2 regions of the Shinella sp. NM-101 genome follow, and region 1 is predicted to be linked to the other one. Evidence: riboswitches for the same ligand, from Rfam matches in the RefSeq annotation. Region 1 holds a riboswitch; the other holds the start of a gene.

The links. A riboswitch is a leader RNA that binds a small molecule or an ion and turns the genes downstream of it on or off. The one in region 1 is predicted to bind thiamine pyrophosphate.
Region 2: linked by a shared signal. The riboswitch ahead of thiB (thiamine ABC transporter substrate binding subunit) and the one ahead of thiC (phosphomethylpyrimidine synthase ThiC) in region 1 are both predicted to bind thiamine pyrophosphate.

Annotation. Positions count from the first base shown of each region.
Region 1 is NZ_JACBFT010000002.1:77,612-93,076, reverse strand. It holds gene L0976_RS04325 (hypothetical protein) at 1-164, shown strand, start outside; gene L0976_RS04320 (hypothetical protein) at 195-455, shown strand; gene L0976_RS04315 (YcaO-like family protein) at 452-1,642, shown strand; gene L0976_RS04310 (TfuA-like protein) at 1,639-2,358, shown strand; gene L0976_RS04305 (hypothetical protein) at 2,472-2,696, shown strand; gene L0976_RS04300 (YqaA family protein) at 2,999-3,436, shown strand; gene L0976_RS04295 (sigma-70 family RNA polymerase sigma factor) at 3,492-4,037, shown strand; gene L0976_RS04290 (anti-sigma factor) at 4,024-4,797, shown strand; gene L0976_RS04285 (Bax inhibitor-1/YccA family protein) at 4,829-5,545, shown strand; TPP riboswitch at 5,820-5,936, shown strand; gene thiC (phosphomethylpyrimidine synthase ThiC) at 6,028-7,839, shown strand; gene thiO (glycine oxidase ThiO) at 7,842-8,813, shown strand; gene thiS (sulfur carrier protein ThiS) at 8,810-9,007, shown strand; gene L0976_RS04265 (thiazole synthase) at 9,009-9,782, shown strand; gene L0976_RS04260 (thiamine phosphate synthase) at 9,779-10,384, shown strand; gene L0976_RS04255 (molybdopterin-binding protein) at 10,473-10,685, shown strand; gene tsaA (tRNA (N6-threonylcarbamoyladenosine(37)-N6)-methyltransferase TrmO) at 10,682-11,203, opposite strand; gene L0976_RS04245 (PadR family transcriptional regulator) at 11,333-11,893, shown strand; gene L0976_RS04240 (DUF2218 domain-containing protein) at 11,893-12,183, shown strand; gene L0976_RS04235 (helix-turn-helix domain-containing protein) at 12,184-13,065, opposite strand; gene L0976_RS04230 (4-hydroxyphenylacetate 3-hydroxylase N-terminal domain-containing protein) at 13,159-14,718, shown strand; gene L0976_RS04225 (flavin reductase) at 14,729-15,241, shown strand; gene hpaR (homoprotocatechuate degradation operon regulator HpaR) at 15,252-15,465, opposite strand, start outside.
Region 2 is NZ_JACBFT010000005.1:151,167-166,631, forward strand. It holds gene ccmB (heme exporter protein CcmB) at 1-215, shown strand, start outside; gene L0976_RS12165 (heme ABC transporter permease) at 288-1,058, shown strand; gene ccmD (heme exporter protein CcmD) at 1,055-1,222, shown strand; gene L0976_RS12175 (DsbE family thiol:disulfide interchange protein) at 1,219-1,833, shown strand; TPP riboswitch at 2,095-2,206, shown strand; gene thiB (thiamine ABC transporter substrate binding subunit) at 2,246-3,253, shown strand; gene thiP (thiamine/thiamine pyrophosphate ABC transporter permease) at 3,255-4,880, shown strand; gene thiQ (thiamine ABC transporter ATP-binding protein) at 4,873-5,592, shown strand; gene L0976_RS12195 (M48 family metalloprotease) at 5,807-7,312, shown strand; gene L0976_RS12200 (GNAT family N-acetyltransferase) at 7,401-7,952, opposite strand; gene pyc (pyruvate carboxylase) at 8,080-11,538, opposite strand; gene L0976_RS12210 (LuxR family transcriptional regulator) at 11,653-12,393, opposite strand; gene L0976_RS12215 (glucan ABC transporter ATP-binding protein/ permease) at 12,698-14,455, shown strand; gene L0976_RS12220 (OpgC family protein) at 14,462-15,465, opposite strand, start outside.

The sequences.
Region 1 (15,465 bases):
GCTGGAGCATGCTGGGCGATGCCAAGAAAGCGCGGCACTTCATTCGCCGCACTTACGCCGTCCATCCGGACTTCGACCTCGACGCCTGGATGGCCATCGTCCCCTTCAAGGAGGAATGGCAGCGCCAGCACTACTACGAGGGGCTGAAGAAGGCGGGTTTTTGAACATGCAATCGAACAGGAGAGGAATTGGACATGGCAAGACTGGTTGTTCTGGGCATTGAAGGAGACGACGGGCTCTGGGTCGCGGACCTCGATGCCGGCACCGTCTCGCAGATCGGCGTTCCCGCAGGCGGGGCCCTCAAGGCCGCCGACGACCTGCGAAAGGCCGGCGCGACGATCGTTAAGGGCGTGAACCTCGCCGCGCTCGCCTCCTCGGCGGATGCCGTTTCGGGCGGCTTCATGGATGTCTCCGGCGGGTTCATGGACGCTTCCGGCGGCTTCATGGATAAGTGAGCAACAGCCCCTATTCGGACCGCATCTGCGGCCCCGAAGAGACCTGGAACCGGATCGGGGCGCTTCTGCCCCGGTTCGGCATCACCCGGCTTTCCCGCCTGACGGGGCTCGACCGCGTCGGCATCCCGGTCTGGAATGCCGTCAGCCCCAATGCCCGCTCGATCGTCATCAACCAGGGCAAGGGCATCACCGACATCGACGCCAAGGTCTCCGCCGCCATGGAGGCGCTGGAGCGCGCCGTGGCGGGCGACCCGCCCGTGCCGGCGCGCCGGTCTTCCCGTCGCGATTTCGCCGAAGCCGGCGAGGCGTGCCTGCCGCTCGACATCTTCGTCGCGGCCGGACAGCCGTTCATCGGCGAGGACGAGGTGGTCGAGTGGCTGGCGGGGTACGACGTGGCGACCGGCGGCCGCGTCTGGGTGCCGCGCGAGGCCGTGATCGTCGACCGTACGAACAGCGCGCCACGCTTCTGGCAATCCTCCGACGGCCTCGCCTCCGGCAATTCGGAACCTGAAGCCATCCTGCACGGCCTGCTCGAACGCATCGAACGGGACGCCGACCGGCTATGGCGCCTCCTGCCCCGCCAGAAGCGCCTTGCCACGGCCATGGACCCCGCCGGCATCGCGGATCCCGTCGTCGACAGGCTGCTCGGCCACTTCAGGGAGGCAGGGCTGGACCTTCGCCTCTTCGACATCACCAGCGATCTTGCGTTCCCCACCTATGCCGCGGTGCTCGCCGAGGCCGGCATCCTCGCCCGCAGGCAGCCGCTTTTCCACGACGCAACCATCGGATACGGCACCCATCCCGTGGCCGCACGGGCCGTCATCCGGGCGCTGACCGAGGTCGCCCAGTCGCGCCTCACCTATATCAGCGGCGCGCGCGACGATCTCTTCGCCGAGACCTTCACCCGGCCGCTGCCGCCGGAGACGCTCGCGCTCTTCGAGGCCTGGCCCGGCGTGGCCGCCGCCTATCCCGCGCCCGGCGGCGATGCCGCCGCGCTCCTGGCCTGGTGCCTGCAAAAGCTCGCCGCCTCCGGCATCGCCCCGATCGTGGCCGTGCCGCTCGGCGATGCCTCCCTCCCCGTCTCCGTGGTCAAGATGGTCGTACCGGCCCTCGAAAATCCCGAGGGCGCGCGACGCCACGCCGTCGGCCCGCGCGCCCTTTCCCGCATGCTGTTCGGAACGCCATGAAAATCCTCTTCGCCGGCCCAAGCCTTCCCGACGCCGCCGCGCTCCGTCAGGACGGGATCGAAGCCCGCCCGCCGGCGGCGCATGGCGACGTGCTTGCGGCGGTGCGGGCCGGCGCAACGGCGATCGGCCTCGTCGACGGCAATTTCGAGCATGTCGCGCCGGTCTGGCACAAGGAGATCCTTCACGCGCTGGAAGCCGGCGTCACGGTCTTCGGCGCGGCCAGCATGGGCGCGCTGCGCGCGGCCGAGTGCGACGGCTTCGGCATGATCGGCATCGGCCGCATCTATGAGGACTATGCCGCAGGTCGGCGCGTCGATGACGCCGACGTCGCCCTGCTGCACGGCCCCGCCGAACTCGGCTATCCCGCATTGTCGCTTCCCATGGTCAATGTCGACGCCACGCTGGACCGCCTTGCGGCGTCGCGACGGCTCGGCGATCAGGACATAGCGCGTTTGCGCGAGGCCGCGCGCGCCCTCTTCTACAAGGACCGGACGTGGCCCGCCATCCTCGACAGGACCGGCAGCGGCGGGGACAACCGCCGACAACTCCTGCAACTTTTCCACGCAGAAGCGGTGAACCAGAAGCGCCAGGACGCGCTTGCTTTGCTTCGCGCGCTCACGGATTTTCGGCCGCAAGGCCCTGCAAAACGCGGAGACTGGACCTTCCGCGTTACCACGCTCTGGCGCACCGCGAGCGATCAACCCAGAACGCAATAGAACGTGCAATTTCCCATTCCGCGCGTGTCACGCTCGCGTCACGCGCAGAATGCGGGAGTCACGCCTATACTCGTTGCTGGCTTGAGTGTGAGCATTGCTCGGGGACGTAAAGCATGAGAATCGAAACCACTGAGACCGAAGATCGGGGCACCGAACTGATGGCGTTGGCCCGCCTTGTCGCCTACGCGCTGGAATCCGCCAAATCGCTGGATGCCGAGGTCGTCGAATTCTGCCTGGACAAGGCCTTGAGGGCCGTTCTGGACCAGATCGACGAACCCTCCCGCATGACGCTGACGACGAACGACATCGTGCTGATGAACCGGTCGGCGATCTGCTGAGCGGCCGGTACGCCGGCGTAATCCGGCCGCCGTTCCTCCACGGCGCCGGTCGCGTCGGCGGCCTCGACAACCGGACCGCCGTGGATCCTTCCACCCGCTTCGATGACATTTCGGGCGGTGTCTGCGCTAGTACGGCAGAGCATCTCCACCGCTATTGATCGCTGCCGACGCCCGCAAAAGCCTCTCCTCCCCTTCCCCTGGCCGGCGACACGGTTTACGGAAGCGCCGGACTGCCAATGGCGGCGGAGCGGAGGCGGCATGAACGGCAGGGATCAACGGAGCGGCAAGGCCGCCCGGCAAAGATGACTGCGCTCGCCGCCTATGGCGGCCTCTTCCTCGCCGCCCTGGTCGCCGCCACCATCCTGCCCGCGCAGTCGGAGGCCGTGCTTGCCGGCCTGCTGGTCTCCGGCAATCATGCGCCCGCCCTGCTCGTCGTCGTCGCCGGCATCGGCAACGTGCTTGGCTCGCTGGTCAACTGGCTGCTCGGCCGGGGCATCGAACGTTTTCGCGAGGCCCGATGGTTTCCCGTCGGCGCAGGATCGCTGGAGCGCGCCGGAACCTGGTATCGCAGATACGGCTGGTGGAGCCTGCTTCTGAGCTGGCTGCCCTTCATCGGCGATCCGCTGACGGTCGCGGCGGGCATCATGCGCGAGCCGCTCTGGCGGTTCCTTCTCGTGGTCTCCATCGCAAAATTCGGCCGCTATATCGCCCTCGCCGCCATCGTGCTGCACTGGCTCTGAATTTTTTTTCGGGCGGCGATGGAATGAGAGCGGGCCGGCACCCGTATACTGGGGCATGAACGGAAAGACACCCGGCTTCAACGTGATCGGACAGCTTGCGGCGCTCAGGCGCTACGCGCTGTCGCTCGTCCGCAATCCGGACGAGGCGGAAGACCTCGTGCACGACGCGCTGGTGAAGGCCTACGAGCGCCAGTCGACCTTCCGCTCCGGCGCGAATGTGCGCAACTGGCTGATGTCGATCCTGCACAACGCGCATGTCGACCGCCTGCGCCAGCGCCGCTCGCGGGAGCGCCGCCACGATGCCGCGGCCGAGATCGCGGAAACCGCGACGCCGGCCAACCAGGATCATTCCGTGCGCCTGACGCAGCTCCGCAACGCCTTCTTCGGCCTGCCGGAAGACCAGCGCGAAGCGCTGCATCTCGTCGCCATCGAGGAGCTTTCCTACCAGGAGGCGGCCGACGCGCTCGCCATTCCCGTCGGCACGCTGATGTCGCGCGTGGCCCGCGCGCGCCAGCGGCTGCGCGCCTTCGAGCAGAACGGCATGTCCGCACCCGTCACCCATCTCAGAATTGTCGGAGGCACCGGCGATGACAAGCAATGACCCCATCCTCGAAGCCGATCTCAACGCCTATGTCGACGACCAGCTCGCTGTCGGCCGCCGGATCGAGGTCGAGGCCTATCTCTCGGAGCGGCCGGACGTCGCCGCGCAGATCATGAAGGATCTTCGCGTGCGAGACGAGTTGCGTCTTGCGCTCGCCGACCATCGCACGGTGACGCGGCAGGAGACGCGCGAGGCCGCGCGCCTGCTCGAACGCACGCTGTCCCGCCGCCGCGTCCTTTCCGTCTTCCGCCGCGCCGCCGCCATCGCCCTCTTCATTGCCGCGGGCTGGACCGCCCACGCCGTGCTCGGCCCCTTCGGCGCCACGGAAGTCATCGCCTCCACGCCGCCGCCCGCCTTCGTCGAGGAAGCGGTGCGCGCGCACAGGACGACGCTGCTGCGCGACACCATGGCCTCCCTGCCGGAAACCGATACCTTCGACCGGGCGGAAATCCGCTCCGCGACGGCAATCGTTCTGCCGGACCTGCCGAAGGGCTGGAACGTCATCGACACCCAGGTCTTCCCCTCCGCCTACGGCCCCAGCGTCGAGCTGGTGCTGGAGCCTGCGAAGGACGAACGCCTTTCGCTCTTCGCCGTGCGTCCCGGCTCCTTCGCCGTGCAGCACGTCCTCGTCTTCCACGCCGACAATGCCCGTGCCGCCTACTGGCAGATCGGCGACGTCGCCTATGCGCTGGTGTCGGAAAGCCGCAAGGCCGACGACCTGGCCGAAACCGCGCGGGACCTTTCCCGCACGCTCTACTGATCAACCGCTTCCATACTGAAGGAGACTCCCGATGGAACCCGTACAACAGCGATTCGGCTACGGCGCGCAGGCGCAGTCCGCCGCCCTCTTCGACGAGGGCCTGCGCCAGCACATGCTGCGCGTCTACAACTACATGGGCGCAGGCCTCGTCATCACCGGCCTCATCGCCTTCGTCGTCGGCTCGACGCCGGCGCTCTACGTGCCGATCTTCTCCTCCCCGCTGAAATGGGTGGTGATGCTGGCCCCGCTCGCCTTCGTCCTGTTTTTCTCGTTCAAGATCCAGACCATGTCGGCCAGCGCCGCGCAGATGACCTTCTGGGCCTTCTGCGCCGTCATGGGCCTGTCGCTCGCCTCGGTGTTCCTCGTCTTCACCGGCATGAGCATCGCCCGCACCTTCTTCATCGCCGCCACCATGTTCGGCGCCACCAGCCTCTACGGCTACGTGACGAAGCGCGACCTCTCCAAGTTCGGCTCGTTCCTGATGATGGGCCTCATCGGCGTGATCATCGCGTCGATCGTCAACATCTTCCTCGGCTCCAGCGCCCTGCAGTTCGCCGTCTCGGTGATCGGCATCCTCGTCTTCGTCGGTCTCACCGCCTGGGACACGCAGAACATCAAGGAGCAGTATGCGGAGAATATCGGCCAGGAATCGCAGCAGAAGATGGCCGTCTTCGGCGCGCTGTCGCTCTACCTCAACTTCGTCAACATCTTCCAGCTCCTGCTGAATTTCACAGGCGAGCGCGAATAGTCGTTAGAGCAGCTGACTCTTGATCAGCGGCTCGAAGGGAACGGCGGGGCAAGACCCCGCCGTTTCTTTTGCCGTCAACCGCCCCACGCTCACCGTCGTCATCCTCGGCCTAGAGCCGAGGATCCACCAAAGCATCAAAACCCGGGACGTTGGGAGATGCTCGGGACAGGCCCGGGCAGGGCGCAGGAAAAGACAGAATGCGGCGCAAAAAACGTAAGAAATAACTTACGCAAATTACCCCGTTGACAAATCTCCACGCAGCGTCTTTGCTTGAGACATTCACCAGGGGGGTCCCGACAAGGGGCTGAGATACTGCTGGCATTCGCAGCGCAGTGACCCGTTGAACCTGATCCAGTTCATACTGGCGTAGGGACGGTGCAAGCGCTGTGGCAGGCAATCCGCAACCCGGATTCCGTCTCCCGCGTCCTTCCATCATTCCGGCTCTAGGACTGGGTCTCCAAACGAACACTTGGAGCCTCACGATGAATATTGCCGCCCAGAAGCTCACCCCGACCGTCACCACCGGCGCGCTCCCCGCCTCGCGGAAGATCCACATTCCCGGCGAACTGCACCCGCATATCCGCGTGCCGATGCGCGAGATCGCCCTGCACCCGACCTCCGGCGAGCCGCCCGTCATCGTCTACGACGCCTCCGGCCCCTACACCGATCCCACGCATGTCGTTTCCATCGACGCCGGCCTGCCGCGCCTTCGCGAAGGCTGGATCGCCGCCCGCGGCGATACGCAAGCCTATGACGGCCGCCACGTCCGCCCCGAGGACAACGGCTTTGCCACCGGCGAGCGCCTGACGCCGGAATTCCCGGTGCGAAACCGCCCGCACGGCGCGACCGGCGGCAGGGCGGTGACGCAGCTCGCCTATGCCCGCGCCGGCATCGTCACGCCGGAGATGGAATTCATCGCCATCCGCGAAAATCTCGGCCGCAGGGCGGCGAAGGAGGCACTGGCGCGCGACGGCGAAAGTTTCGGCGCGCACATTCCCGACTACGTCACGCCGGAATTCGTGCGCCAGGAGGTCGCGAGCGGCCGGGCCGTCATTCCCGCCAACATCAACCACCCGGAAGCCGAGCCGATGATCATCGGCCGGAACTTCCTGGTGAAGATCAACGCCAATATCGGCAATTCCGCCGTCACCTCCTCCATGGCGGAGGAGGTCGAGAAGATGGTCTGGGCCATCCGCTGGGGCGCCGACACGGTCATGGACCTTTCGACCGGCCGCAACATCCACAATATCCGCGAATGGATCATCCGCAACTCGCCGGTCCCCATCGGCACCGTGCCGCTCTACCAGGCGCTGGAGAAGGTGAACGGCATCGCCGAGGACCTGACCTGGGAGGTCTATCGCGACACGCTGATCGAGCAGGCCGAGCAGGGCGTCGACTATTTCACCATCCATGCCGGGGTGCGGCTGCACTACATCCCGCTGACCGTGAATCGCGTCACCGGCATCGTCTCGCGCGGCGGCTCGATCATGGCCAAGTGGTGTCTGCATCACCACAAGGAGAGCTTCCTCTACGAGCATTTCGAGGAGATCTGCGACATCGCCCGCGCCTATGACGTCACCTTCTCGCTCGGCGACGGCCTGCGCCCCGGCTCGATCGCCGACGCCAACGACGCCGCCCAGTTCGCCGAACTCGAAACGCTCGGCGAACTGACTCAGATCGCTTGGGCGAAGGACTGCCAGGTCATGATCGAAGGCCCCGGCCATGTGCCGATGCACAAGATCAAGGAGAACATGGACAAGCAGCTCAAGACCTGCGGCGAGGCCCCCTTCTACACGCTCGGCCCGCTGACGACGGACATCGCCCCCGGCTACGACCACATCACCTCCGGCATCGGCGCGGCGATGATCGGCTGGTTCGGCACGGCCATGCTCTGCTACGTCACGCCAAAGGAACATCTCGGCCTGCCCGACCGCGACGACGTGAAGGTCGGCGTCATCACCTACAAGATCGCCGCCCATGCCGCCGATCTCGCCAAGGGCCACCCGGCCGCGAAGGTCCGCGACGACGCGCTGTCGCGCGCCCGCTTCGAGTTCCGCTGGGAGGACCAGTTCAACCTCTCGCTCGACCCGGAAACCGCCCGCGCCTTCCACGACGAGACGTTGCCCAAGGAGGCGCACAAGGTGGCGCATTTCTGCTCCATGTGCGGCCCGAAATTCTGCTCCATGCGCATCTCGCACGACATCCGCGCCGAGGCGCAGAAGGAGGGGCTGGAGGCCATGGCTGCGAAATTCCGCGCAGGCGGCGACCTCTACATGCCGCTTTCGGGAGAATGACCATGCGCATCCTCGTCAAGGGCGCCGGCGTCGCCGGCCTCACCGTCGCCTGGCAGCTCTACCGCCACGGCTTCGACGTCACGGTCGCGGAGCGCGCGGACAAGGTGGCAGGCGGTGCGTCCGGCCTTGCCGGCGGCATGCTCGCCCCCTGGTGCGAGCGGGAAAGCGCGGAAGAACCCGTGCTCACGCTCGGCCGCCAGGCGGCTGACTGGTGGGAAGCGGCCCTGCCCGGTCATGTGCACCGCAAGGGCACGCTGGTCGTGGCCGGCGGACGCGACGCCGGCGAACTCAGCCGCTTCGCCGGCCGGACGAGCGGCTGGGAATGGCTCGATGCGGCCGGGATCGCAGCGCTGGAACCGGACCTTGAGGGGCGCTTCGGCAAGGCCCTGTTCTTCCGGGAGGAAGCCCATCTCGACCCGCGCCTGGCCCTTTCCGCCTTGACGGCCGGGCTGGAGGAAGCCCGCATGCGCTTCGTTCTCGGCAACGGCAGGTACGCCGGCGACCATGAACGGGTGATCGATTGCACCGGCGCCGCCCGCATCGGCCGCCTGCCCGGGCTCAGGGGCGTTCGCGGCGAGATGCTCCAGCTTGAAACCGGCGAGCTTCGTCTTTCCCGCCCCGTCCGCCTGTTGCATCCCCGCCACCCGATCTACATCGTGCCGCGGGACGGCAACCGCTTCATGGTCGGCGCGACCATGATCGAAAGCGGCGACGACGGCCCCGTCACCGCCCGCTCGCTGATGGAGTTGCTGAACGCCGCCTATGCCCTGCACCCGGCCTTCGGCGAGGCGCGGCTCGTGGAAACCGGCGTCGGCGTGCGCCCCGCCTATCCGGACAACCTGCCCCGCGTGACGGAGGACGGGGACACGATCCATGTGAACGGTCTCTACCGCCACGGCTTCCTGCTCGCCCCCGCCATGGCGGCGGAGGTCGCCCGGCTTCTCCTCCGGCAACCGGAAAGGAAGGCATCATGACCCTCATCATCAACGGCGAGGAACAGAAGGTCGCCGCCAAGACGCTCGCGGATCTCCTGTCGGCACTCGACTACGACGGCGAATGGCTGGCGACGGCGGTGAACGGCGAGCTGGTGCATCGCGAGGACCGTGCAGACTTCACGCTCGGCGAGCGCGACCGCATCGAAATCCTCTCGCCCATGCAGGGAGGCTGACATGCTGACCCTCTATGACAGCAAGATCCGCTCGCGCCTGCTGCTCGGCACGGCGCGCTATCCCTCCCCCGCCATCCTTGCAGACGCCGTGCGGCGCTCGAAGGCGGAGATTGTCACCGTCTCGCTGCGGCGGGAAACGGCCGGCGGCAAGGCGGGCGACGCCTTCTTCGAGCTGGTCCGCGACCTCGGCGTGCGCGTGCTGCCCAACACGGCCGGCTGCCACAGCGTCAGGGAGGCCGTGCTGACGGCGAAGATGGCGCGCGAGGTCTTCCGCACCGACTGGATCAAGCTGGAGGTGATCGGCCATCACGACACGCTCCAGCCAGACGTCTTCGGCCTCGTCGAGGCGGCGCGCATCCTGACCGGCGAAGGCTTCCAGGTCTTTCCCTACACGACCGACGACCTGGTGGTGGCCGAGAGGCTGATCGAGGCGGGATGCCGCGTGCTGATGCCCTGGTGCGCGCCCATCGGCTCGGCCATGGGGCCGGCGAACCCCATGGCGTTGCGGTCCTTCCGGGCGCATTTCCCGGATATCCCGCTCATCGTCGATGCCGGCATCGGCCGCCCTTCGCATGCAGCGGGTGTCATGGAACTCGGCTATGACGCTGTGCTGCTCAACACCGCCGTCGCCGGTGCGGGCGATCCCGCCGCCATGGCCGAAGCCTTCGCGCTTGCCATCGACGCCGGCCGCCTCGCGCACGAGGCCGTACCGCTGGAGCCGCGCGACATGGCGGTGCCCTCCACCCCCGTCATCGGAAAGGCTGTCTTTTCATGAAGCTCGATCCCTTCTACCTCATCGTCGACAGTTCCGGCTGGATCGAACGCCTCGTGCCCGTCGGCGTCAGGCTGGTACAGCTTCGCATGAAGGACGTACCGGAAGACCGGCTGCGGAGCGAAATCCGCCGCGCCAGGGCCATCTGCGCCGAGCATGGTTGCCAGCTCGTCGTCAACGATTACTGGCGGATCGCCATCGAGGAGGGCTGCGACTTCGTGCATCTCGGGCAGGAGGACCTGGCCGAGGCCGATGTCGCGGCCATCCGCGCCGCCGGCATGAAGCTGGGCCTTTCCACCCATGACGAAGCCGAGCTTGACAGCGCGCTCGCCGCAAGGCCCGACTACGTGGCGCTCGGCCCCGTCTGGCCGACGATCCTCAAAAAGATGAAATGGGCGCCGCAGGGTGTCGAAAGGCTTGCGGACTGGAAGGCGCGCATCGCGCCGCTGCCCCTCGTCGCCATCGGCGGACTCAACCCGGATCGCCTTTCCGCCGTCTTCGAAAACGGCGCCGATAGCGCCGCCGTCGTCACCGACATCACGCTGAATGCCGACCCGGAGGCCCGCACCCGCGAATGGATCGCGCGCACCGCGCGGTGGCGGTGACCGGGAATTGATGCGACGAAAGCGCCGTCAGGGCTTCCATTCCGGCCCGATACCGCTAGCTTTCCGTTTCAACCAAAGGAGAAATCGCATGAAGATCAGCGCACGCAACCGCCTCAAGGGCAAGATCGTCGAGGTCGTCCTCGGTGCGACCACCGCCCATGTCCGCATCGACGTCGGGGGCGGGTCGGTCATCACCGCCTCGATCACCAACGAAGCGGTGAACGAACTCGGCCTTGCCGCCGGGCAGGAAGCCTATGCGGTCGTCAAGGCCTCCGACGTGATGGTCGCCGTCGACGACTAGTCGCCGGCCTTCCTGCACATATGCACCCGGCCGGTTTCGAAATCACCCGGCTGGGGCGGTGCGATCGGCTTGAAGAGCGTGCGGTCCGGCTTCAGGTCGATCAGCGGCGTGCCGTCGAGGCAATCGAGGCCGCGCACGAAGAGGCGGTTGCCCTCGATCTTCTCCAGCGCGACGATCGACGTGCCGATCGGATTGGGCCGGACGGGCGAGCGCAGCGAGAAGGTGCCATGCACCTCGCCGTTCGAGGCAGGGCTCTGCAGCACGAGGTCGCGGCGCGACTGGTGCAGCCAGTACAGCACCTCCAGCCGCTCGAACCGCTCGACGCCGGAAAGCGCCTGTATCCACGGCTCGAAGATCTCGATCGTGCAGACCGGCCCGTCGTGGCGTCCCTGCCGCGGCGTTTCCATGCGCGAAGTCCAGGGCGTTGTGATCCGGCCGATGAAGACCAGCGCGGCGTCCACCGCTTCCGGCGGCGTGATCGCGACCTCGTTCGTGCGGATTTCGTTCAGTCGGACCATGCCCATCTCCATCGCTATATCTCCAGGAATACGACGATAGCGGCCATCGGAAACTTTTTAAAGATATAAATCTCGATATATCTTGATTTCCGATATATCGAGATTTATATCGGAACCATGAAACACAGAATGGGATGCGGCCCTCACCGCCACTTTTCACCGCCCGACGATCGTTCGGGTCCCTTCCACCGCGGCGGGCATCACGGTCCCGGGCGCGGCGGCCGCCACGGCGGACGCCTCTTCGATTACGGCGAGCTGCGCCTCCTGCTGCTCGCCATCATCGCCGATGCACCGAGCCATGGCTATGAGCTGATCAAGACCATCGAGGAGCGCTTCGGCGGCAGCTACAGCCCGAGCCCCGGCGTCATCTACCCGACGCTCTCCTGGCTGGACGACATGGGCTATGCCGTGATCGAGCCGGCCGAAGGCGGGCGCAAGCGCTACTCCATCACGCCGGAAGGCAAGGCCTTCCTCGCCGCCAACCGTGCCGCCATCGACGAGCTCATGGCGCGCGCCGGCAGCGGCGGGCCGCGCGGCCGCGAGGGCGTGCCCGCCCCGGTCGTGCGTGCCATGGAGAACCTGAAACTCGCCATGCGGCTGCGGCTGCGGCGGGCGGACATCAGCGACGAGGCAGCCGAAGCCATCGCCGCCGCGCTCGACCTTGCCGCCCGGACCGTGGAGAAGAGCTGATGGCATCGGCAACGAGCAGGGCCGCCATCGCCACCGGGCAAGCGAGCCGCTACCTGCAGCAGCTCTGCAAGCATTTCGCCCACAAGCTCGCCGTCAGGTTCGACGAGCATGAGGGGGAGATCGTCTTCCCGATCGGCGATTGCCGGCTGAAGGCCGACGGCGCAGCGCTGCATCTCGACCTTTCCACACCGACCGCGCAGGACATGGCGCAGTTGAAGGACGTGGTGATACGCCACCTCGTCCGCTTCGCCTTCCGCGAGGAACTTGAGGTCGACTGGCAGGATGCCTGATCAGCCGGTGCCGGCAGCCTCCGAATTCTGCCGGCGCCATTCCGTGGGCGACAGTCCCGTACGCCTGCGGAAGAAGCGCGAGAAATAGGCCGGGTCCTCGAAGCCGATCTCCCGGCCGATATCCTCCACCGGTCGGATGGTGAAGCGCAGCAGGCGCCGTGCCTCCAGCAGGCGTCGCTCCAGCACCATGTCCTTCACCGTCTGGCCGAACACGGTGCGCGCCGCCTTGTCGAGCAGGTGCGGCGTCGTCGCCAGCCGCTCGACATAGCGACCGACTGGCCAGTCCTCGCGATAGTGACGGTCGATGGCGCGGCGCAGTTCCAGCCCGAGCGCCACCGCCGGCGAGGCGGCCTCAAAGCCGACATTGCCGCCGAGCCGGGCCATCAGCGACAGCACGACTCCGACAAGCCCCGCCAGCACCCGCTCGCTGGCCGCCGCCCCGCCGAGATATTCCTCCATCACCATGCCGAGCAGCGTGCCGATCCTGGTCCAGCCGGGCGTGCCCGCCTCGCCGGAAAGCAGCATCGGCGCATCCAGTGCAAGGTCGACCTGCCCCGCCATGACGCGAAGCAGGTCGTCGGAGATCGAGACGACGATGGCGTCCGCCTCGTCGCCGACATCGAAGCCGTGCACCACGTTGCTCGGCACGAAACTGATCGCGGGAGCGGAAAAATTCCAAGTGCGATCCTCGATCCGGTAGCGCCCGCCGCCCTTGAACCAGTAGGTGACCTGCCCCATCAGCGGATGCTTGTGCGGCGCGACGCGGCCGAAATGCAAGCTCTTGCGTTCCATGACGGTTTCAACATGCAGGAAACCGACGTCGAGCGCGCGGCTCGGCTCGCCGTAGACGAAGAAGGCGGGAACGTCGTTGCGGGTAATCATGCCAGAAAAAGTACCAGCGAATTGACCTGTTTGTCCATGGCGCTTCCGCCTCTGCCGACTTAGCGTTTGTCAGGATTTTGGAGGAGAATATCCATGCGTGCGGAAGACCATCGAAAAGACAAGACCCGGCCGTTCACCGGCGCCGAATACCTCGCCAGCCTCAGGGACGGGCGCGAGGTCTATATCAACGGCGAGCGTATCGCAGACGTCACCAGCCATCCCTCGATGCGCAATTCGGCCCGTTCCATCGCGCGCCTCTACGACGCGCTGCACGACCCGAAGCGTAAGGAAAGACTGACCTCGCCGACCGATACCGGCTCCGGCGGCTACACCCACAAATATTTCCGCGTCGCCCATTCCGCCGACGACCTCGTCGCCCAGCAGGGCGCCATCGCCGACTGGGCGCGCATGTCCTACGGCTGGATGGGCCGCACGGCGGACTACAAGGCCGCGCTGATGAACACCCTCGGGGCCAATGCCGACTGGTACGGTCCGTTCAAGGACAATGCGCTTTCCTGGCACAAGCGCGCGCAGGAGAGCGTGCTCTTCATGAACCACGCCATCGTCAACCCGCCGATCGACCGCCACAAGCCGGCCGATGCGGTCAAGGACGTCTTCGTCCACATCACCAGGGAGACGGATGCGGGCATCTACGTCTCGGGCGCCAAGGTCGTCGCCACCTCCTCGGCGCTGACCCACTACAACTTCCTCGCCCAGAGCTCGGCGACCGTGACCGAGGACCCGTCTCTCTCGGTGATGTTCATCCTGCCGATGAATGCGCCGGGCGTGAAGATGTTCTGCCGCGTCTCCTACGAGCAGACCGCCAATACGGCCGCCCATCCTTTCGACTACCCCCTCTCCTCGCGCTTCGACGAGAACGACGCCATCCTCGTGCTCGACAACGTCTTCGTGCCATGGGAGGACGTGCTGGTGCTGCGCGATGCCGCCAAGATCCTCTCCTTCCACCCCGCCTCGGGCTTCATGCACGGCTACTGCTTCCAGGGCTGCACGCGGCTTGCGGTGAAGCTGGATTTCCTCGCCGGCCTGCTCGCCAAGGCGCTGCGCGCGACGGGCGGCGACGCCTTCCGCGGCAACCAGGCGATGCTCGGCGAGGTGATCGCCATCCGCCACCAGTTCTGGTCCTTCTCCAACGCCATGGCCCACAACCCGATCCCCTGGGCGAACGGCACGGTGCTGCCCAACCTGGAAGCCGCGCTGTGCTACCGCACCTTCATGTCGGAGGCCTATCCGAAGGTCATCGACATCGTGCGCCGCACCGTCGCCTCGGGCCTCATCTACCTGCCGTCCTCCGCGAAGGATTTCGCCAACCCGGAGATCGACCGCTACCTCGCGCAATATGTCCGCGGCTCGAACGACATGGGCCATGTCGAGCGCATCAAGATCATGAAGCTGCTGTGGGACGCGACCGGCACGGAATTCGGCGGACGCCACGCGCTCTACGAGCTCAACTATGCCGGCGCGCCGGAGGAAGTACGGCTGCAGGTGCTGAAAGGCGCCGAGCGCGGCGGTCGGCTCAAGGAGATGGAAGCGCTCGTCGACCAGTGCATGGCCGATTACGACGAGAACGGCTGGACCGGCGACACCTGGCTCCCCCCGCTCGGCGACGAAGCCGTGCGCGACGCGGCCGAATGAGGGCCGGGCCATGGACCTCAACGTCTCCAGGACGGAATTCCGCAACGCGATGGCGCGGGTCTGCGCGCCCGTCAACGTCATCACCACCAAGGGAGTTGCCGGTCGCGGCGGCTTCACCGCCACCGCCATGTGCTCGGTGACGGACGAGCCGCCGACGCTGCTGGTCTGCATGAACAGCCGCTCGGCCCAGACCGGCCTCTTCATCGAGAACAGGCGGTTCTGCGTCAACGTGCTGACGCAGGAGCACAAGGCGCTCGCCGCCTCCTTCGCGGGCCGCGAGGCCGACATGGAGACGCGCTACCGCGAAGCCGCGTGGACGGACCTGCCCTCGGGCAACCAGGCGCTCGCCGACGCCATCGTCTCCTTCGACTGCCGGCTGACGGAGGCCCGGCTCGTCGGCACGCACAACATCCTCATCGGCGAGGTCGTGGACATCCGCTGCCGGAACGATGGGCACGCGCTCCTCTACTTCGACCGCAACTACGTGCATGTGCCGACGCAGGCCGGCAGCTTCGGCGGCTGAGACGATCCGGCTATTCCTCGCCGCCCCCTTTGCCGTCGAGCTTGAGGGCGGCGAGCTCTTCCAGCATGTCGAGAAGCTGCTCGACCCTTTCCGCGCCGAAACGGGTGTCGATATCCGCATAGACCCGGCGGGAATCCGGCATCACCTCGTCGATGACCGCCTGGCCGGCCGGCGCGAGCCGCAGCAGCACGCGGCGACCGTCGTCCTTGTCCTTGTGCCGGGAG
Region 2 (15,465 bases), on a different contig from region 1:
CCGTGGCGCTGCCGCGCGGCGGCCTGCTCGTCTCCATCCTCGTGCTGCCGCTCGCCATTCCCGTGCTGATCTTCGGGGTGAGCGCGGTCTATGCGGCGATCCAGGATCCCGCCCCCTTCCTGCCGCCCTTCCTCATTCTTGTCGCACTCAACCTGTTCTTTGCCGTCATCGGCCCGGTCGCGGCGGCCGCGGCCCTTCGCCTTTCCAGCGACTGACGCGTCAAATTGACAGAAGGCGATTGCGGCAGATCAATTGAAGACCGGGTGCTTCCGCGTTAAAGAACCATCATGAGCGAACCGAGCCTTGCCATCCGCAAATTCACCGACCTCGCCAACCCCACGCGGTTCCTGGCGCTGGTCGCCATCGTCTGGCCGTGGCTTGCCGGGCTGACGCTCTGTCTCTTTGCGGTCGGGCTCTACCTCTCCTTCGCGACGACGGGTGACTACCAGCAGGGCGAGACGGTGCGCATCATGTATGTGCATGTGCCGACGGCCTGGCTCTCGATGATGTGCTATTCGGTCATGGCGCTCTCCGCGCTCGGCACGCTCGTCTGGCGCCATCCGCTCGCCGACGTCTCGGCCAAGGCGGCCGCCCCCATCGGCGCCTGCTTCACGCTCGTCGCGCTCATCACCGGCTCGCTCTGGGGCAAGCCGATGTGGGGCACATGGTGGGTATGGGATGCGCGGCTGACCTCCGTCTTCGTGCTGTTCCTGATGTATCTCGGCCTGATCGCCCTCGGCCGCGCCATGGACGACCCGACGCGCGCCGCCAAGGTCAGCGCGGTGCTGATCCTCGTCGGCTTCGTCAACATCCCGATCATCAAGTTCTCGGTCGAGTGGTGGAACACGCTGCACCAGCCGGCGAGCGTCATCCGCATGGACGGCCCGACCATCGACCCGGAATTCCTCTGGCCGCTGCTCGTCATGGCCGTCGCCTTCACCATGCTGTTCTTCACGCTGCACATCCTTGCCATGCGCAACGAGATCCTGCGCCGGCGCATCGCGGTGCTGCGGCGACACGCCGCCCGTGCCGCCGGCCGCGCGGGAGGCGCCGCATGAGCCACGCCTTCTACGTCACCGCATCCTATGTCTCGGCCTTCGCCGTCACGCTCGGCCTCGTGCTCTGGGTCTTCATCGACCACCGCGGCCGACGCCGCGAGCTGGAGCAGCTCGAAGCCGCCGGCATCCGCCGCCGCTCCGCGCGCAGCGAGGACGCACGATGAGCGAGAACGAGGGCAATGCCGGGGACGCGGGCAAGCGCACGCGCCTGATCCTTGCCGCGCTGCCGCTCGCGATCTTCCTCGGCCTTGCACTGATCTTCTGGACGCAGCTCAATTCCGGCCGCGACATCTCGGAAATCCCCTCCGCGCTGATCGGCACCAAGGCGCCCTTCCGCGACCTCGAACCGCTCGCCGGCGCCACGAAGGACGGCACGCCTGTGCCGGCGCTGACGGCGCAAACGGCCGCGGGCAAGCTGACGCTCGTCAATTTCTGGGCCTCCTGGTGCGTGCCCTGCCGGCAGGAACACCCGGTCATCCTGGCGCTGTCGAAGGACCCGCGCATCACGGTCGTCGGCGTCAACTACAAGGACGGCAGCGAGAATGCGCTGCGCTTCCTCGGCGAGCTCGGCAATCCTTTCTCGGCCATCGGCCTCGATCCCGTCGGCAAGATGGCGATCGACTGGGGCGTCTACGGCATCCCGGAATCCTACCTCGTCGGGCCTGATGGCACGATCCTCTACAAGCGGGTCGGTCCGTTCGATGACAAGAGTTTGAAAGATGGGCTCTATCCGGCGATCGAGAAGGCGCTCGGGACGCCCGCTGCGGGCGGCTGATCTCCATGACCTAGGGCAATCGCGGAAGCGTTCGCCCCTCATCCGGCCTGCCGGCCACTTGCTCCTTGGCTGCGCGGCGAAGGGGATATGCCGCGCCGTTTTCCTGAACCCGCAACGATGCGCTGGGCAAGTCCCCTCCCCGCTTGCGGGGAAAGGCTCAAGGTGACGGGCAGCCCCGCTGCACGACCGCCGCCGCGCAAGATGCCGCACGGTTTCCGCCGCCACCCCTTGCGCGCCGAAGCGCACGGGATTATGCCTTCTTCCGCTCTAACGGGGTGCCCCGCAGGTTCCGACCTGCCGGCTGAGAGGCGTTCGCCAACCCGAAGAACCTGATCCGGCTCGTACCGGCGGAGGGATTAGACGGCTCAATCCAGCGCCCTATTCCCGTTTGTGACCAGACAAGGAGGCGCTGATGCGCACGGCATTTCTTTCTTCCATCACGGCGCTCGCCGTATCGTTGGCCTTTCCTGCCTTCGCACAGGAAAAGACGCTGACCGTCTACACCTATGAGAGCTTCGTTGCCGAATGGGGCCCGGGGCCGAAGGTCAAGGAGATCTTCGAGAAGACCTGCGGCTGCAAGGTCGAATGGGTCGGCGTCGCCGACGGCGTGGAACTGCTGACCCGCCTCAAGCTGGAAGGCGAGGGCACGAAGGCCGATGTGGTGCTCGGCCTCGACACCAACCTGATCTCGGAAGCCAAGGCGACCGGCCTCTTCGAACCGCACGGCCTGAAGCCGGAAGGCCTCACAGTTCCCGGCGGCTTCTCCGACGATACGTTCCTGCCTTACGACTACGGCCACTTCGCCGTCGTCTACGACACGGAGGCGCTGAAGACCCCGCCGGCAAGCCTCAAGGAGCTGGTCGAGGGCGACCCGTCGGAGAAGATCGTCATCGAGGACCCGCGCACCTCGACGCCCGGCCTCGGCCTGCTGCTCTGGGTGAAGTCCGTCTATGGCGACAAGTCGGCGGAAGCCTGGGCCAAGCTCAAGGACCGCGTGCTGACCGTCACCCCCGGCTGGTCGGAAGCCTATGGCCTCTTCACCAAGGGCGAGGCGCCGATGGTGCTCTCCTACACGACCTCGCCGGCCTATCATGTGATCGCCGAGAATACCGAGCGCTACAAGGCCGCCGCCTTCTCCGAGGGCCATTACATCCAGATCGAGGTCGCCGGCCTGACACGCACCTCCCATGACAAGGACCTCGCCCGGCAGTTCCTCACCTTCATGACGGGGCCGGATTTCCAGTCGATCATCCCGGAAACCAACTGGATGATGCCGGCCGCCAGGACCCGCGATCCGCTGCCGGCCGCCTTCGACGCGCTGGTGAAGCCGGAAAAGACCTTCCTGATGTCGTCGGACGAGGTCGCGGCGAACCGCAAGGCCTGGATCGACGAATGGCTCGGCGCGATGAGTGCCAAGTAGCATGATCTTCGCCCGCGCCGAACGACGGACGCTGGACATCGCCGGGGGCCTTGCCCTCGGCGGCGTGCTGCTCTTTGTCGGCGCGGCGACCGCCCTGCTGCTCGCCCATGCGGGCGGCGGCAGTGGCGCGCCGCTCCTCGATGCCTATATCGGCCGCGTCGCGCGGTTCACGCTGGTGCAGGCGGCGCTTTCGACGCTGCTTTCCATCCTGCTCGCCATCCCTGTCGCCCGGGCGCTTGCCCGGCAACGAACTTTTCCCGGCCGCGTCTGGATCGTCCGCCTCTCCGTCGTGCCGCTCGGCCTGCCGGCGCTGGTCGCCGCGCTCGGCGTCGTCGGAATCTGGGGGCGGCAGGGCGTCGTCAACGATCTCCTGCGCCTTGCCGGCCTCGAAAGCCCGGTTAGTGTCTACGGGCTTGCCGGCATCCTCATCGCCCATGTCTTCTTCAACCTGCCGCTCGCCGCGCGCTTCCTGCTCGCCGCGCTCGACCGCATCCCGCCGGAATACTGGCTGTCCTCGGCCAATCTCGGCATGGGTTCCGGCGCGGTCTTCCGGCTCATCGAATGGCCGGTCATCCGCCGCGTGCTGCCCGGCATCGCCGGCCTCGTCTTCATGCTCTGCGCGACGAGCTTCACCATCGTGCTCACCCTCGGCGGCGGGCCGGCGGCTACCACCATCGAGGTCGCGATCTACCAGGCGCTGCGCTTCGATTTCGATCCCCAGCGCGCCGTGCTGCTCGCCTTCCTGCAGATCGCCGTGACGGCGGCGCTGCTCTGGCTCATCTCGCTCTTCGGCCGCCCGCCGGAGGAAGGCATGACCGCCGGCCGCGCCATCCGCCGCTTCGACGGCCGCCGGCGGCGCGTTCCGGATGGCCTCGTCATCCTCCTCTTCACGCTCTTCACCGCCGCCCCGCTCGCCGCCACCCTCGTCTCCGGCCTTGCCGCCGATTTCGGCCGGCTGGCGGCCGATGCGCAGCTCCACCGCGCGCTCGCCACCAGCCTTGCCATCTCGCTCGCCTCCGCCGCCCTCAGCCTTGCCGTCGCCCTTCCCGTCGTGCTGGTGCCGCGCCTTGCCGAAAGCGGCGACGGCGGGGCGGCGACGCGGCTGATGGGCCGCGCGCTGCCGGCGGTCGGCTCGCTGATCCTGCTGGTGCCGCCGGTCGTCGTTGCCACCGGCTGGTTCCTGATGCTGCGCACCTTCGGCGAGACGGGCCGCTTCGCGCCCTTCGTCGTCACCGTGCTCAACGCGCTGATGGCGCTGCCCTTCGTCATCCGCGTGCTGGAGCCCGCCTATCGCACGCATCTTTCCCGCACCGCGCGCCTCGCGCTCAGCCTCGGCGTCACCGGCTGGCGGCGCTTCCTGCGCATCGACTGGCCGGCGCTGAAGAAACCCTTCCTCACCGCCTTCGCCTTCGCCATGGCGCTGTCGCTCGGCGATCTCGGCGCCGTCGCCATCTTCGGCGCGGAGGGCTTCGTCACGCTGCCCTGGCTGCTCTATTCCCGCATGGCGAGCTACCGCACGGCCGATGCCGCGGGCATCGCGCTGATCCTCGGCGTGCTGTGCCTGCTGCTGACGCTGCCCTCGACCGCCACTGATCGCCAAACCGAAAGACCCGGCTCCGATGCCTGATCCCGCCATTTCCCTTGCCGACGTCACCGTGCGCTTCGCGCAAAAGCGCCTCGCCTTCGACTGCGCCATTCCGGCAGGGGCCGCCGTCGCCGTCGCCGGCCCCTCGGGCGCCGGCAAGTCGACGCTCTTCAACGTCATCGCCGGCTTCGAGAGGCCGGCAAGCGGCAGCGTCGCGCTGTTCGGCAAGGACATGGCCGGCCGCGATCCGGCGGAGCGGCCGGTCTCCGTCGTCTTCCAGGACAACAACCTCTTCGCCCACCTTTCCGCCGCCGACAATATCGGCCTCGGCATCGATCCGGGCCTGAGGCTGGATGCGGCGGGCCGTGAGGCGATCGGCGCCGCGCTCGCCCGCGTCGGCCTTGCCGGCTACGAAAAGCGCCTGCCGGGCTCGCTTTCCGGCGGCGAGCGGCAGCGCGTGGCGCTCGCCCGCGCGCTGGTGCGCCGCCGGCCGATCCTGCTGCTCGACGAGCCCTTCGCCGCGCTCGATCCGGCCATGCGGGCGGACATGGCGCGGCTCATCGCGGAGCTTCATGCCGAGACGAAGAGCACGCTCCTCTTCATCACCCACCAGCCCGAGGACATCAGCCGCCTTGCCGAGCGGGTGCTGTTCCTGGAGGCCGGCTCGATCCTCCTCGATGTACCGGCGGCGGATTTCCTTGCACGCAACGATCCACCTGCCGTTGCAAAATTCCTCGGCCGTTCCGGCATTTAGCGAGGGGAGGGGCGATTTGGCGGGGCGGGGCGCCACAATTTGGTCGCCCCCCTGTGTCACCGGAGCCACAGGAAAACCGTTTGTCGAATCGGGAGTTGCCGGCCGGGTATGGCGCGTCTATCTCATCCGTTCGAAGGCGCGACGATGCGCGTTCGCACCGCAGCCGAGGGCTGTGGCACGGGCGCGGACCCATCAAGGGGCTTGGGCAAGAGACATGGCGAAGGCAACGCAGGAAGCTGCAACGGTATCCGGACGCGGGGTCGCAAGGCCCGTCGCGGCCCTGCTGTTTGCCGGCACGCTGCTGGCCGGCTGCCAGTCCCTCATCGAGCAGAGCTATGAGCCGACGGTCTCGCCCTCTTCCAACCCGCAGATCGTCGAAGAGGTGCAGAAGAACGATCCGCGCGCCCAGATGGGCGCCCGCGAGCATCCGCGCATCGTGGCGAGCTACGGCGGCGAATACAAGGACGCCAAGACGGAGCGGCTCGTCGCCCGCATCACCGGCGCGCTGACGGCCGTTTCGGAAAACCCGAACCAGTCCTACCGCATCACCATCCTGAATTCCCCGGCCATCAACGCCTTCGCGCTGCCGGGCGGCTATCTCTATGTGACGCGCGGCCTGCTGGCGCTCGCCAACGACGCCTCGGAAGTGGCCGCCGTGCTGTCGCATGAAATGGCGCACGTCACCGCCAACCACGGCATCGAGCGGCAGAAGAAGGAAGAGGCCGAGGTCATCGCGAGCCGCGTCGTCGCCGAGGTGCTGTCCAGCAACATCGCCGGCAAGCAGGCGCTGGCGCGCGGCAAGCTGCGCCTTGCCGCCTTCTCGCGCAACCAGGAGCTCCAGGCCGACGTCATCGGCGTGCGCATGCTGGGCGAGGCGGGCTACGATCCCTATGCCGCGGCGCGCTTCCTCGATTCCATGGCCGCCTATGCCCGCTTCACCGCGGTCGATCCCGACGCCGACCAGAGCCTCGACTTCCTGTCGAGCCACCCGAACGCGCCGCAGCGCGTCGAGCTTGCGCGCCTGCACGCCCGCGCCTTCGGGGCGGAGGGCACGATCGGCGACCGCGGCCGCGACTACTACCTCGCCGGCATCGACGGCCTGCTCTACGGCGATGCGCCGGAAGAGGGCTATGTGCGCGGCGAGACCTTCCTGCACGGCAAGCTCGGCATCCGCTTCGACGTGCCGGAAGGCTTCCAGATCGACAACAAGGCCGATGCGGTCCTGGCGACCGGTCCCGGCGACGTCGCCATCCGCTTCGACGGCGTCGCCGACAGCCGCGGCCAGGACCTCGTCAACTACATCTCGAGCGGCTGGGTGACGGGCCTCAAGCCCGAGACCATCCGGCCCATCACGATCAACGGCCTGCCGGGCGCCACCGCCCGGGCCGCCGCCGACCGCTGGGAATTCGACGTCACCGTGGTGCGCATCGACAGCCAGATCTACCGCTTCCTGACCGCCGTGCCGGCAGGATCCAAGGCGCTGGAGCCGACGGCGGCGATCCTCAAGGGCTCGTTCCGCAAGCTGACGGCAGCGGAAACGGCCTCGCTGAAACCGCTGCGCGTGCGCGTCGTCACGGCCCGCCCGGGCGACACCGTCGCCTCGCTTGCCGGCCGCATGATGGGCACCGACCGCAAGCTCGACCTCTTCCGGCTGATCAATGCCATGACCGCGACGAGCACGGTCAAGCCCGGCGAGAAGTTCAAGATCATCGCCGAGTGATTCCGGCCGCCTCTCGTTCGAAGGCGGGATGCTTCCGTGGATTTCCGCGCCGAGCCCGCCTGTGCGAACCCCGGCCCGCCTTCCCGGCCTACGCCATCGTCGCCGGATAATCCGTCGCCGGCGGCTCGGTTTGGGCGCCCTCGCCAAGCGGGCGCTGCATGAAGACGGTGTCGAGCCAGCGTCCGTGCTTGAAGCCGGTTGCGGTCATGCGGCCGCTGTGTTCGAAGCCGGCGGCGGCGTGCACGGCGATGGAGGCCGGGTGCGCGCCGCCGATGACGGCGACCATCTGGCGGAAGCCGAGAGTCGTGCAGCGGCGGATGAGCTCCGCCAGCAGCGCCTTGCCGACGCCCTTGCCGCGTGCGTCCGGCGCGAGATAGACCGAGTCCTCCACCAGCCAGCGATAGGCCGGGCGCGTGCGGAAGGCGGAGGCATAGGCATAGCCGAGGATGAGGCCGGTCTGCTCGACGGCCACGATATAGGGATAGCCCTTGCCAGCGATAGCCTCGAACCGTGCCGCCATCTCGTCGAGCGACGGCGGGTCGATCTCGTAGCTCGCCACGCCGTTCAGCACGGATTCCCGGTAGATTTCGGTAAAGGCGGCGATGTCGCCGGGCACGGCGGTGCGGATGACGAAGCTCATGGATGCCTGCAGGAACGGTTGCGACGGGATGCGCAGCGTTTTGCGGCCGGAATCGCCCGAAAGGCAAGCATAAAGAGGGGACGGGGCCATCCCCCATCCCCTGCCATGCTTTCCGCCGTCGGTCCGGTCAGGCGCCGTAGACGATGAGAAGGTCCTTCGCGTCGATCTGGTCGCCGGCCTTGACGAGGACTTCCGAGATCATGCCGTCCTTCTCCGCATGCAGCGCCGTCTCCATCTTCATCGCCTCGATGGACAGCAGTACGTCGCCGGCCTTGACCGCCTGGCCGGCCGAGACCGAGACCGTGGAGATGACGCCCGGCATCGGCGCGCCGAGATGGGCGGCGTTTCCGGCATCGGCCTTGCGGCGCACGGCCGAGGTGGCGGCGCGGTTGCGATCCGGCACCTTGATGAGGCGCGGCTGGCCGTTGAGCTCGAAGAACACCTTGACCATGCCCTGCGCATCCGGCTCGCTTTTCGCCTGGTGCAGGATGACGAGGGAAACGCCCTTTTCCAGCTCCGGCTGCAGCTCCTCGCCGGGCGCCAGGCCGTAGAAATAGGCCGGCGTCGGCAGCACGCTGACCGGGCCGTACAGGTCGGCGGCGAGCGCATAGTCGGTGAAGACCTTGGGATACATGAGGTAGGAGGCGAACTCGAAGTCGTCGACCTTGCGCTCCAGCTTGTCCTCGATGGCCTTCCGCTCGGCATTAAGATCGGCCGGCGGCAGCAGCGAGCCCGGCACCGCGGTATAGGGCTGCTCGCCCTTCAGCGCCTTCTTCTGCAGGCCGGCCGGCCAGCCGCCCGGGGGCTGGCCGAGATCGCCCTTCAGCATCGAGACGACCGATTCAGGGAAGGCGATGTCCTTGCCCGGATTCTCGACATCGGCGACCGTGAGGTCCTGGCTGACCATCATCAGCGCCATGTCGCCCACCACCTTGGAGGACGGCGTCACCTTGACGATGTCGCCGAACATCTGGTTGGCGTCGGCATAGGCCTGCGCGACGCGGTGCCACTTGGTTTCCAGGCCGAGCGAGCGGGCCTGTTCCTTGAGGTTGGTGAACTGGCCGCCCGGCATTTCATGCAGATAGACTTCGGAAGCCGGCCCCTTGAGGTCGCTTTCGAAGGCGGCATACTGGAAGCGCACCGCCTCCCAGTAGAAGGAGATGCGGCGGATCCATTCGGGATCGAGGCCGGGATCGCGTTCCGAGCCCTTCAGTGCCTCGACGATCGAGCCGAGGCACGGCTGCGACGTGTTGCCGGAGAGCGCATCCATCGCCGCATCGACCACGTCGACGCCGGATTCGACGGCGGCGAGCACCGTGGCGGCGGCAATGCCCGAGGTGTCGTGGGTGTGGAAATGGATCGGCAGGTCCGTCGCCTCGCGCAGCGCCCTGAAGAGCACGCGTGCGGCGGCGGGCTTCAGCAGGCCCGCCATGTCCTTCACCGCGATCATGTGCGCGCCGGCCTTTTCCAGTTCGCCCGCAAGGGCGGTGTAGTACTTGAGGTCGTATTTCGGGCGGGCCGAATTCAGGAGGTCGCCGGTATAGCAGATCGCCGCCTCGCAGATCTTGTTCTCCTCGGCGACGGCGTCCATCGAGACGCGCATGTTGTCGACCCAGTTGAGGCAGTCGAAAACGCGGAAGACGTCGATGCCGCCTTTGGCCGCCTGGCGCACGAAATACTTCACGACATTGTCGGGATAGTTCTTGTAGCCGACGCCGTTCGCCCCGCGCAGCAGCATCTGCAGCAGCAGGTTCGGCGCGTCCTCGCGAATGCGGGCAAGGCGGTCCCATGGGTCTTCCGTCAGGAAGCGCATGGAGACGTCGAAGGTGGCGCCGCCCCAGCATTCCAGCGAGAAGAGCTGCGGCAGGGCGCGGGCATAGGTGCCGGCGACACGCGCGATGTCATGCGTGCGCATCCGGGTGGCGAGTAGCGACTGGTGCGCGTCGCGCATGGTCGTGTCCGTCAGGAAGACCTGGTTCTCGCCGCGCACCCATTCGGCGAACTTCTTCGGCCCGAGTTCGTCCAGCTTCTGCTTGGTACCGGGGGCGATCTCGCCCTCGATGAAGGGCACGACGGGCCGGGCGACGTCGGCCGGCGGCTTCGGCCGGCCCTTGGCCTCCGGATGGCCGTTGACGGTGACGTCGGCGAGATAGGTGAGCAGCTTGGTGGCGCGGTCCTGGCGCTTGACCTGCTGGAAGAGCTCCGGCGTGGTGTCGATGAAGCGTGTGGTGTAGGAATTGTCGCGGAACTTCTCGTGGCTGATGATCGCCTCGAGGAAGGTGAGGTTGGTCGCGACGCCGCGGATGCGGAACTCGCGCAGCGCCCGGTCCATGCGGTTGATCGCCTCCAGCGGGCTCGGCGCCCAGGCGGTGACCTTGACGAGCAGCGGATCGTAGAAGCGGGTGATTACCGCCCCCGGATAGGCCGTGCCGCCGTCGAGGCGGATGCCGAAGCCCGAGGCCGAGCGATAGCCGGTGATGCGGCCGTAGTCCGGGATGAAGTTCTGCTCGGGATCTTCCGTGGTGATGCGGCACTGGAGCGCGTGGCCGTTGAGGCGGATGTCCGCCTGCGCGGGCACGCCCGATTCCGGTGTGCCGATGGCATGGCCGTCGAGGATGTGGATCTGGGCTTTCACGATGTCGATGCCGGTCACGACCTCGGTGACGGTATGCTCGACCTGGATGCGCGGGTTCACCTCGATGAAGTAGAACTTGCCCGAGTCCATATCCATCAGGTATTCGACCGTACCGGCGCCGACATAGTTCGTCGCCTTGGCGATCTTGATGGAATAGGCGGCCAGTTCCTGGCGCTGGGCCTCGCTGAGATACGGAGCCGGCGCGCGTTCGACGACCTTCTGGTTGCGGCGCTGGACCGAACAGTCACGCTCGAAGAGATGCACGACATTGCCGTGGGTGTCGCCGAGGACCTGGCTTTCGACGTGGCGGGCGCGCTCGACGAGCTTTTCCAGATAGACCTCGTCCTTGCCGAAGGCGGCCTTGGCCTCGCGCTTGGCTTCCGTCACCTCGCGGATCAGGTCCTTCGGGTCGCGGATGGCGCGCATGCCGCGTCCGCCGCCGCCCCAGGATGCCTTGAGCATGACGGGATAGCCGATCTCGGCGGCAAGCCGGTGGATTTCCGTCTCGTCGTCCGGCAGCGGATCGGTGGCGGGCACGACCGGCACGCCGACGGAAATGGCGAGGTTGCGCGCGGCGACCTTGTTGCCGAGCTGGCGCATCGTATCCGGCCGCGGGCCGATGAAGGTGATGCCGGCGGCATCGCAAGCATCGACGAATTCGGGGCTTTCAGACAGAAGGCCGTAGCCGGGATGGATCGCGTCGGCGCCCGAGAGCTTGGCGACACGGATCACCTCGTCGATGGAAAGATAGCTCTCGATCGGGCCGAGGTCGCGCGCAAGATGGGAGCCGCGGCCGATCTGGTAGCTTTCGTCCGCCTTGAAGCGGTGCAGCGCCAGTTTGTCCTCCTCCGCCCATATCGCGACCGTTTTCAGCCCCAGTTCATTGGCCGCGCGGAACACGCGGATGGCGATTTCTGAACGGTTGGCGACAAGGATCTTGGAAATGGGCAAGTCGAGCTCCTCAATGACTTGGACGCGGGAAATGCTGCACCCGCGAAGGGATTATTAGCGGGTAATTTCCAAAGTTCAATTTTGCTTTCGTCATCGGGCGAAAGATTTGCGCCGTCAGGAAACCAGGCCGAGCCTGAAAGCGATGGCGATCGCGTGGTGCCGGTTGCGCGCGCCGAGCTTCTCCTGGATGCCGTTCATGTACCAGTCGACGGTGTGGCTGGAGATGCCGAGGACGCGGCCGATGTCGTGCGAGGTCATGCCCTCGGCCAGCAGGCTCAGCGCCTCCATCTCCCGGCGCGTCAGCTCGACATCGACGACGGCCGAAAGGCGTGCGGCCGTGTCCGGATCGGCCGCCTGGACGAGCTTCCAGTAGAGCCGCCGGGCGATGCCCTCGAAAAGCGCCACCTCGACGCCTTCCAGGTCGACCGGCCTGCCGCCGAGGCTGAGGCTGCCGATGAGCCCGCGCCGGCCGTGGACGGGAAACATGTAGCCGTCCTCCAGCCCGTTGTGACGCGCATCCACCATCATGCGCTCCATGCGCTTGCGGTGCGGGCTCGCACGGAAGGCGCCGAGCGTGTCGCGCCAGCGAAACCCCGCCTGCGCATAGCCGAGATAGCGCACGGTCGGATCGACGTGCATGTAGCGCTTGCGCAGATAGGTTTCCGGCCAGCCCACCGGCCAGTGGCCGGCAAGGAGCAGGTTCTCGGGCCCCTCCACGGGCCGCAGCGCCTTGATGAGCCCGTAATAATCGAAACCGTAAAGCGCCAGCAGGCGCTCGAACTCGGCCGTCGTCTCGTCCCGGCCGCGCAACTCGTCGATCAGTGCAAGGAATTGCACCAGCAAGTTGATCTTCATGTGCCCCGCGCTTGTCTGGCTTCGTTTAACCAACTGATAAAGCTGAACCCGACCGACAACCGGCCCAAGCGCTCCACTCGCATTCCCTGCCTTACAATTGGCAGGATCGCATGTTGGAAATCAATCGTTTTGCATGCGTGAGCGGGTTGAGTTCACAAAATCACGCAAGATTTCAACCCGGTCACGAAATTTGCTTGACCCGGAAGAACTTTTGCCTCTTCCGCTGATTAATACCCGCAGCGAAGGGACTGAAGGTGCACTCGCTGCACCGCACAACAGGTATCGCCGGAAAGGCCCCATTGCCGTGTCTTTGTTTCAGGTCTATGCACGAGCCCTCAGCTATCTCGGTACTTACAAGCTTCGCGTCGGCCTGGTGGTGGCCGCCAATATCGTTCTTGCGGTGATCACCATCGCCGAACCGATCCTGTTCGGCCGCATCATCGACGCCATCTCCAGCAAGGGCGACGTCACGCCGATGCTCCTGATGTGGGCAGGCTTCGGCCTGTTCAACACCATCGCCTACGTGCTCGTCGCGCGCGAGGCGGACCGGCTGGCCCATGGCCGCCGCGCGAGCCTCCTGACGGAGGCCTTCGGACGCATCATCTCCATGCCGCTGTCCTGGCACAGCCAGCGCGGCACCTCGAACGCGCTGCACACGCTGCTGCGCGCCTGCGAGACGCTGTTCGGCCTCTGGCTGGAATTCATGCGCACGCACCTTGCCACCGCCGTCGCGCTCGTCCTGCTGATCCCGACGGCCTTTGCGATGGACTATCGCCTGTCGCTGGTACTCGTCGTCCTTGGCGCGCTCTACGTCGTCATCGGCAAGGTGGTGATGAACCGCACCCGCGAAGGCCAGGCCTCGGTGGAGAACCACTATCACACGGTCTTCTCCCACGTCTCGGACTCGATCAGCAACGTCTCCGTCGTGCACAGCTACAACCGTATCGAGGCCGAGACGCGCGAATTGAAGCGCTTTGCCGAACGGCTGATCAATGCGCAGTTCCCGGTGCTCGACTGGTGGGCGCTCGCAAGCGCCCTCAACCGCATCGCGTCCACGATCTCCATGATGACGATCCTCGTCATCGGCACGGTTCTGGTGCAGCGCGGCGAGATCCGGGTCGGCGACGTCATCGCCTTCATCGGCTTTGCCGGCCTGCTGATCGGGCGCCTCGACCAGATGAAGGCCTTCGCCACGCAGATCTTCGAGGCGCGCGCCAAGCTGGAAGACTTCTTCACGCTCGAAGACGCCGTGAAGGAACGCGAGGAACCAGTCGGTGCCGGCGAGCTCGGCGAGGTGAAGGGCAAGGTCGAGTTCCGCAATGTCGGCTTCGACTTCGCCAATGCCACGCAGGGCGTGCGCGACGTCTCCTTCACGGTGGAGGCGGGCCAGACCGTCGCCATCGTCGGCCCGACGGGCGCCGGCAAGACAACGCTCGTCAATCTGCTCCAGCGGGTCTACGAGCCGCAATCCGGCCAGATCCTCATCGACGGCATCGACATCTCCACGGTGACGCGCAAGTCGCTGCGCCGCTCGATCGCAACCGTCTTCCAGGATGCGGGCCTGCTCAACCGCTCGATCTCCGACAATATCCGTCTCGGCCGCGAGGGCGCGACGCACGAGGAGATCGTCGCGGCGGCGGAGGCGGCGGCGGCGAACGACTTCATCGCCTCGCGCCAGAGCGGCTACGACACGCATGTCGGCGAGCGCGGCAACCGGCTTTCCGGCGGCGAGCGCCAGCGCATCGCCATTGCCCGCGCCATCCTGAAGAACGCGCCCATCCTCGTGCTCGACGAGGCGACCAGCGCGCTGGACGTGGAGACGGAGGCGCGCGTCAAGGCGGCGATCGATTCGCTGCGCCGCAACCGCACGACCTTCATCATCGCCCACCGCCTGTCGACGGTGCGCGAGGCCGACCTCGTCGTCTTCATGGATCACGGCCAGGTCGCCGAGCTGGGCACGTTCAACGACCTCAGCCAGAGCAACGGTCGCTTCGCCGCGCTCCTGAGAGCGAGCGGCATCCTGACGGATGACGACGTGCGCAAGAGCCACACGGCTGCCTGAGCGACGTCACCGCTTGCGCGGATCGCCGCCTTTGACCGGCAGGGCCTGCAGGCCCTGCCGTTTTGCATTCGCGATGACGGTTGCCTGCCAGTCGAGATAGCGCGCATAGGCAAAGTGCAGCGCGATGCCGAGGATCACGTAGAGCGTGCCGAGCACCGGGTTCTTCCCGGTGACGAACATCAGCACCTGCCCGGCCATGGCGAGGATCGTGCCGAAGATGAAGACGGCCAGCGAATGCCGGCCGACGGCCACCAGCGGATGCGACAGGGGCAGCGCCGCCCAGGTCGACAGGGCCGGGATCGTCGCCACGAGATAGGCGCCGGCCAGCACATGCAGGAGCCGGGTGGCCGACAGGAACGTCTTGTCGAAGCCGGTCAGGACGGCGGGCAATCCGTAGGACAAGTCGATGCTCCACCAGGAGAACACCACCCAGAACATCGAGACGACGAGATAGGCCGCCGAAAGCGCAAGCAGAACAGGGCTGCGCGGAAAACCCTTCGTCCTTGCCCGCAGCACGCCGACGAAGCCGATGACGAACAGGAACTGCCATGAGAGCGGGTTGAGGAACCAGTAGCCGTCGTCGAGGAAATTCGACGGCGCGATCCGCCAGATGCCGGCACAGAGCCAGATCGTGCCGGAGACGGCAAGGAGCAGGCGGGCGCTTCGCCGGTAGAGCCAGAGGAAGCCCGGAAGCATCAGGAAGAGCGCGGCATACATGGACAGGATGTTGTTGTAGCCGAACTGGTGGCCGAGCAGCACCATGCTGACGACGCCCTCGTCGGTGCGGTCGACGACCGCGCGCAGGTTGATTTCCGACAGCAGGTCCGGCCGGGCGAACCACAGCGCCCCGCCCGCGAAGATGGCGAAGGTGATGATGCTCGTCATGATATGGGCGACATAGAGCGTCAGCGCCCGGCGCAGGATGCGCAGCGTCACGGCCAGCCGCTCGCCGACGGCGAAACGCGACCCGTAGGCGAGCCCGACGGACATGCCGGAGATCAGCACGAAGG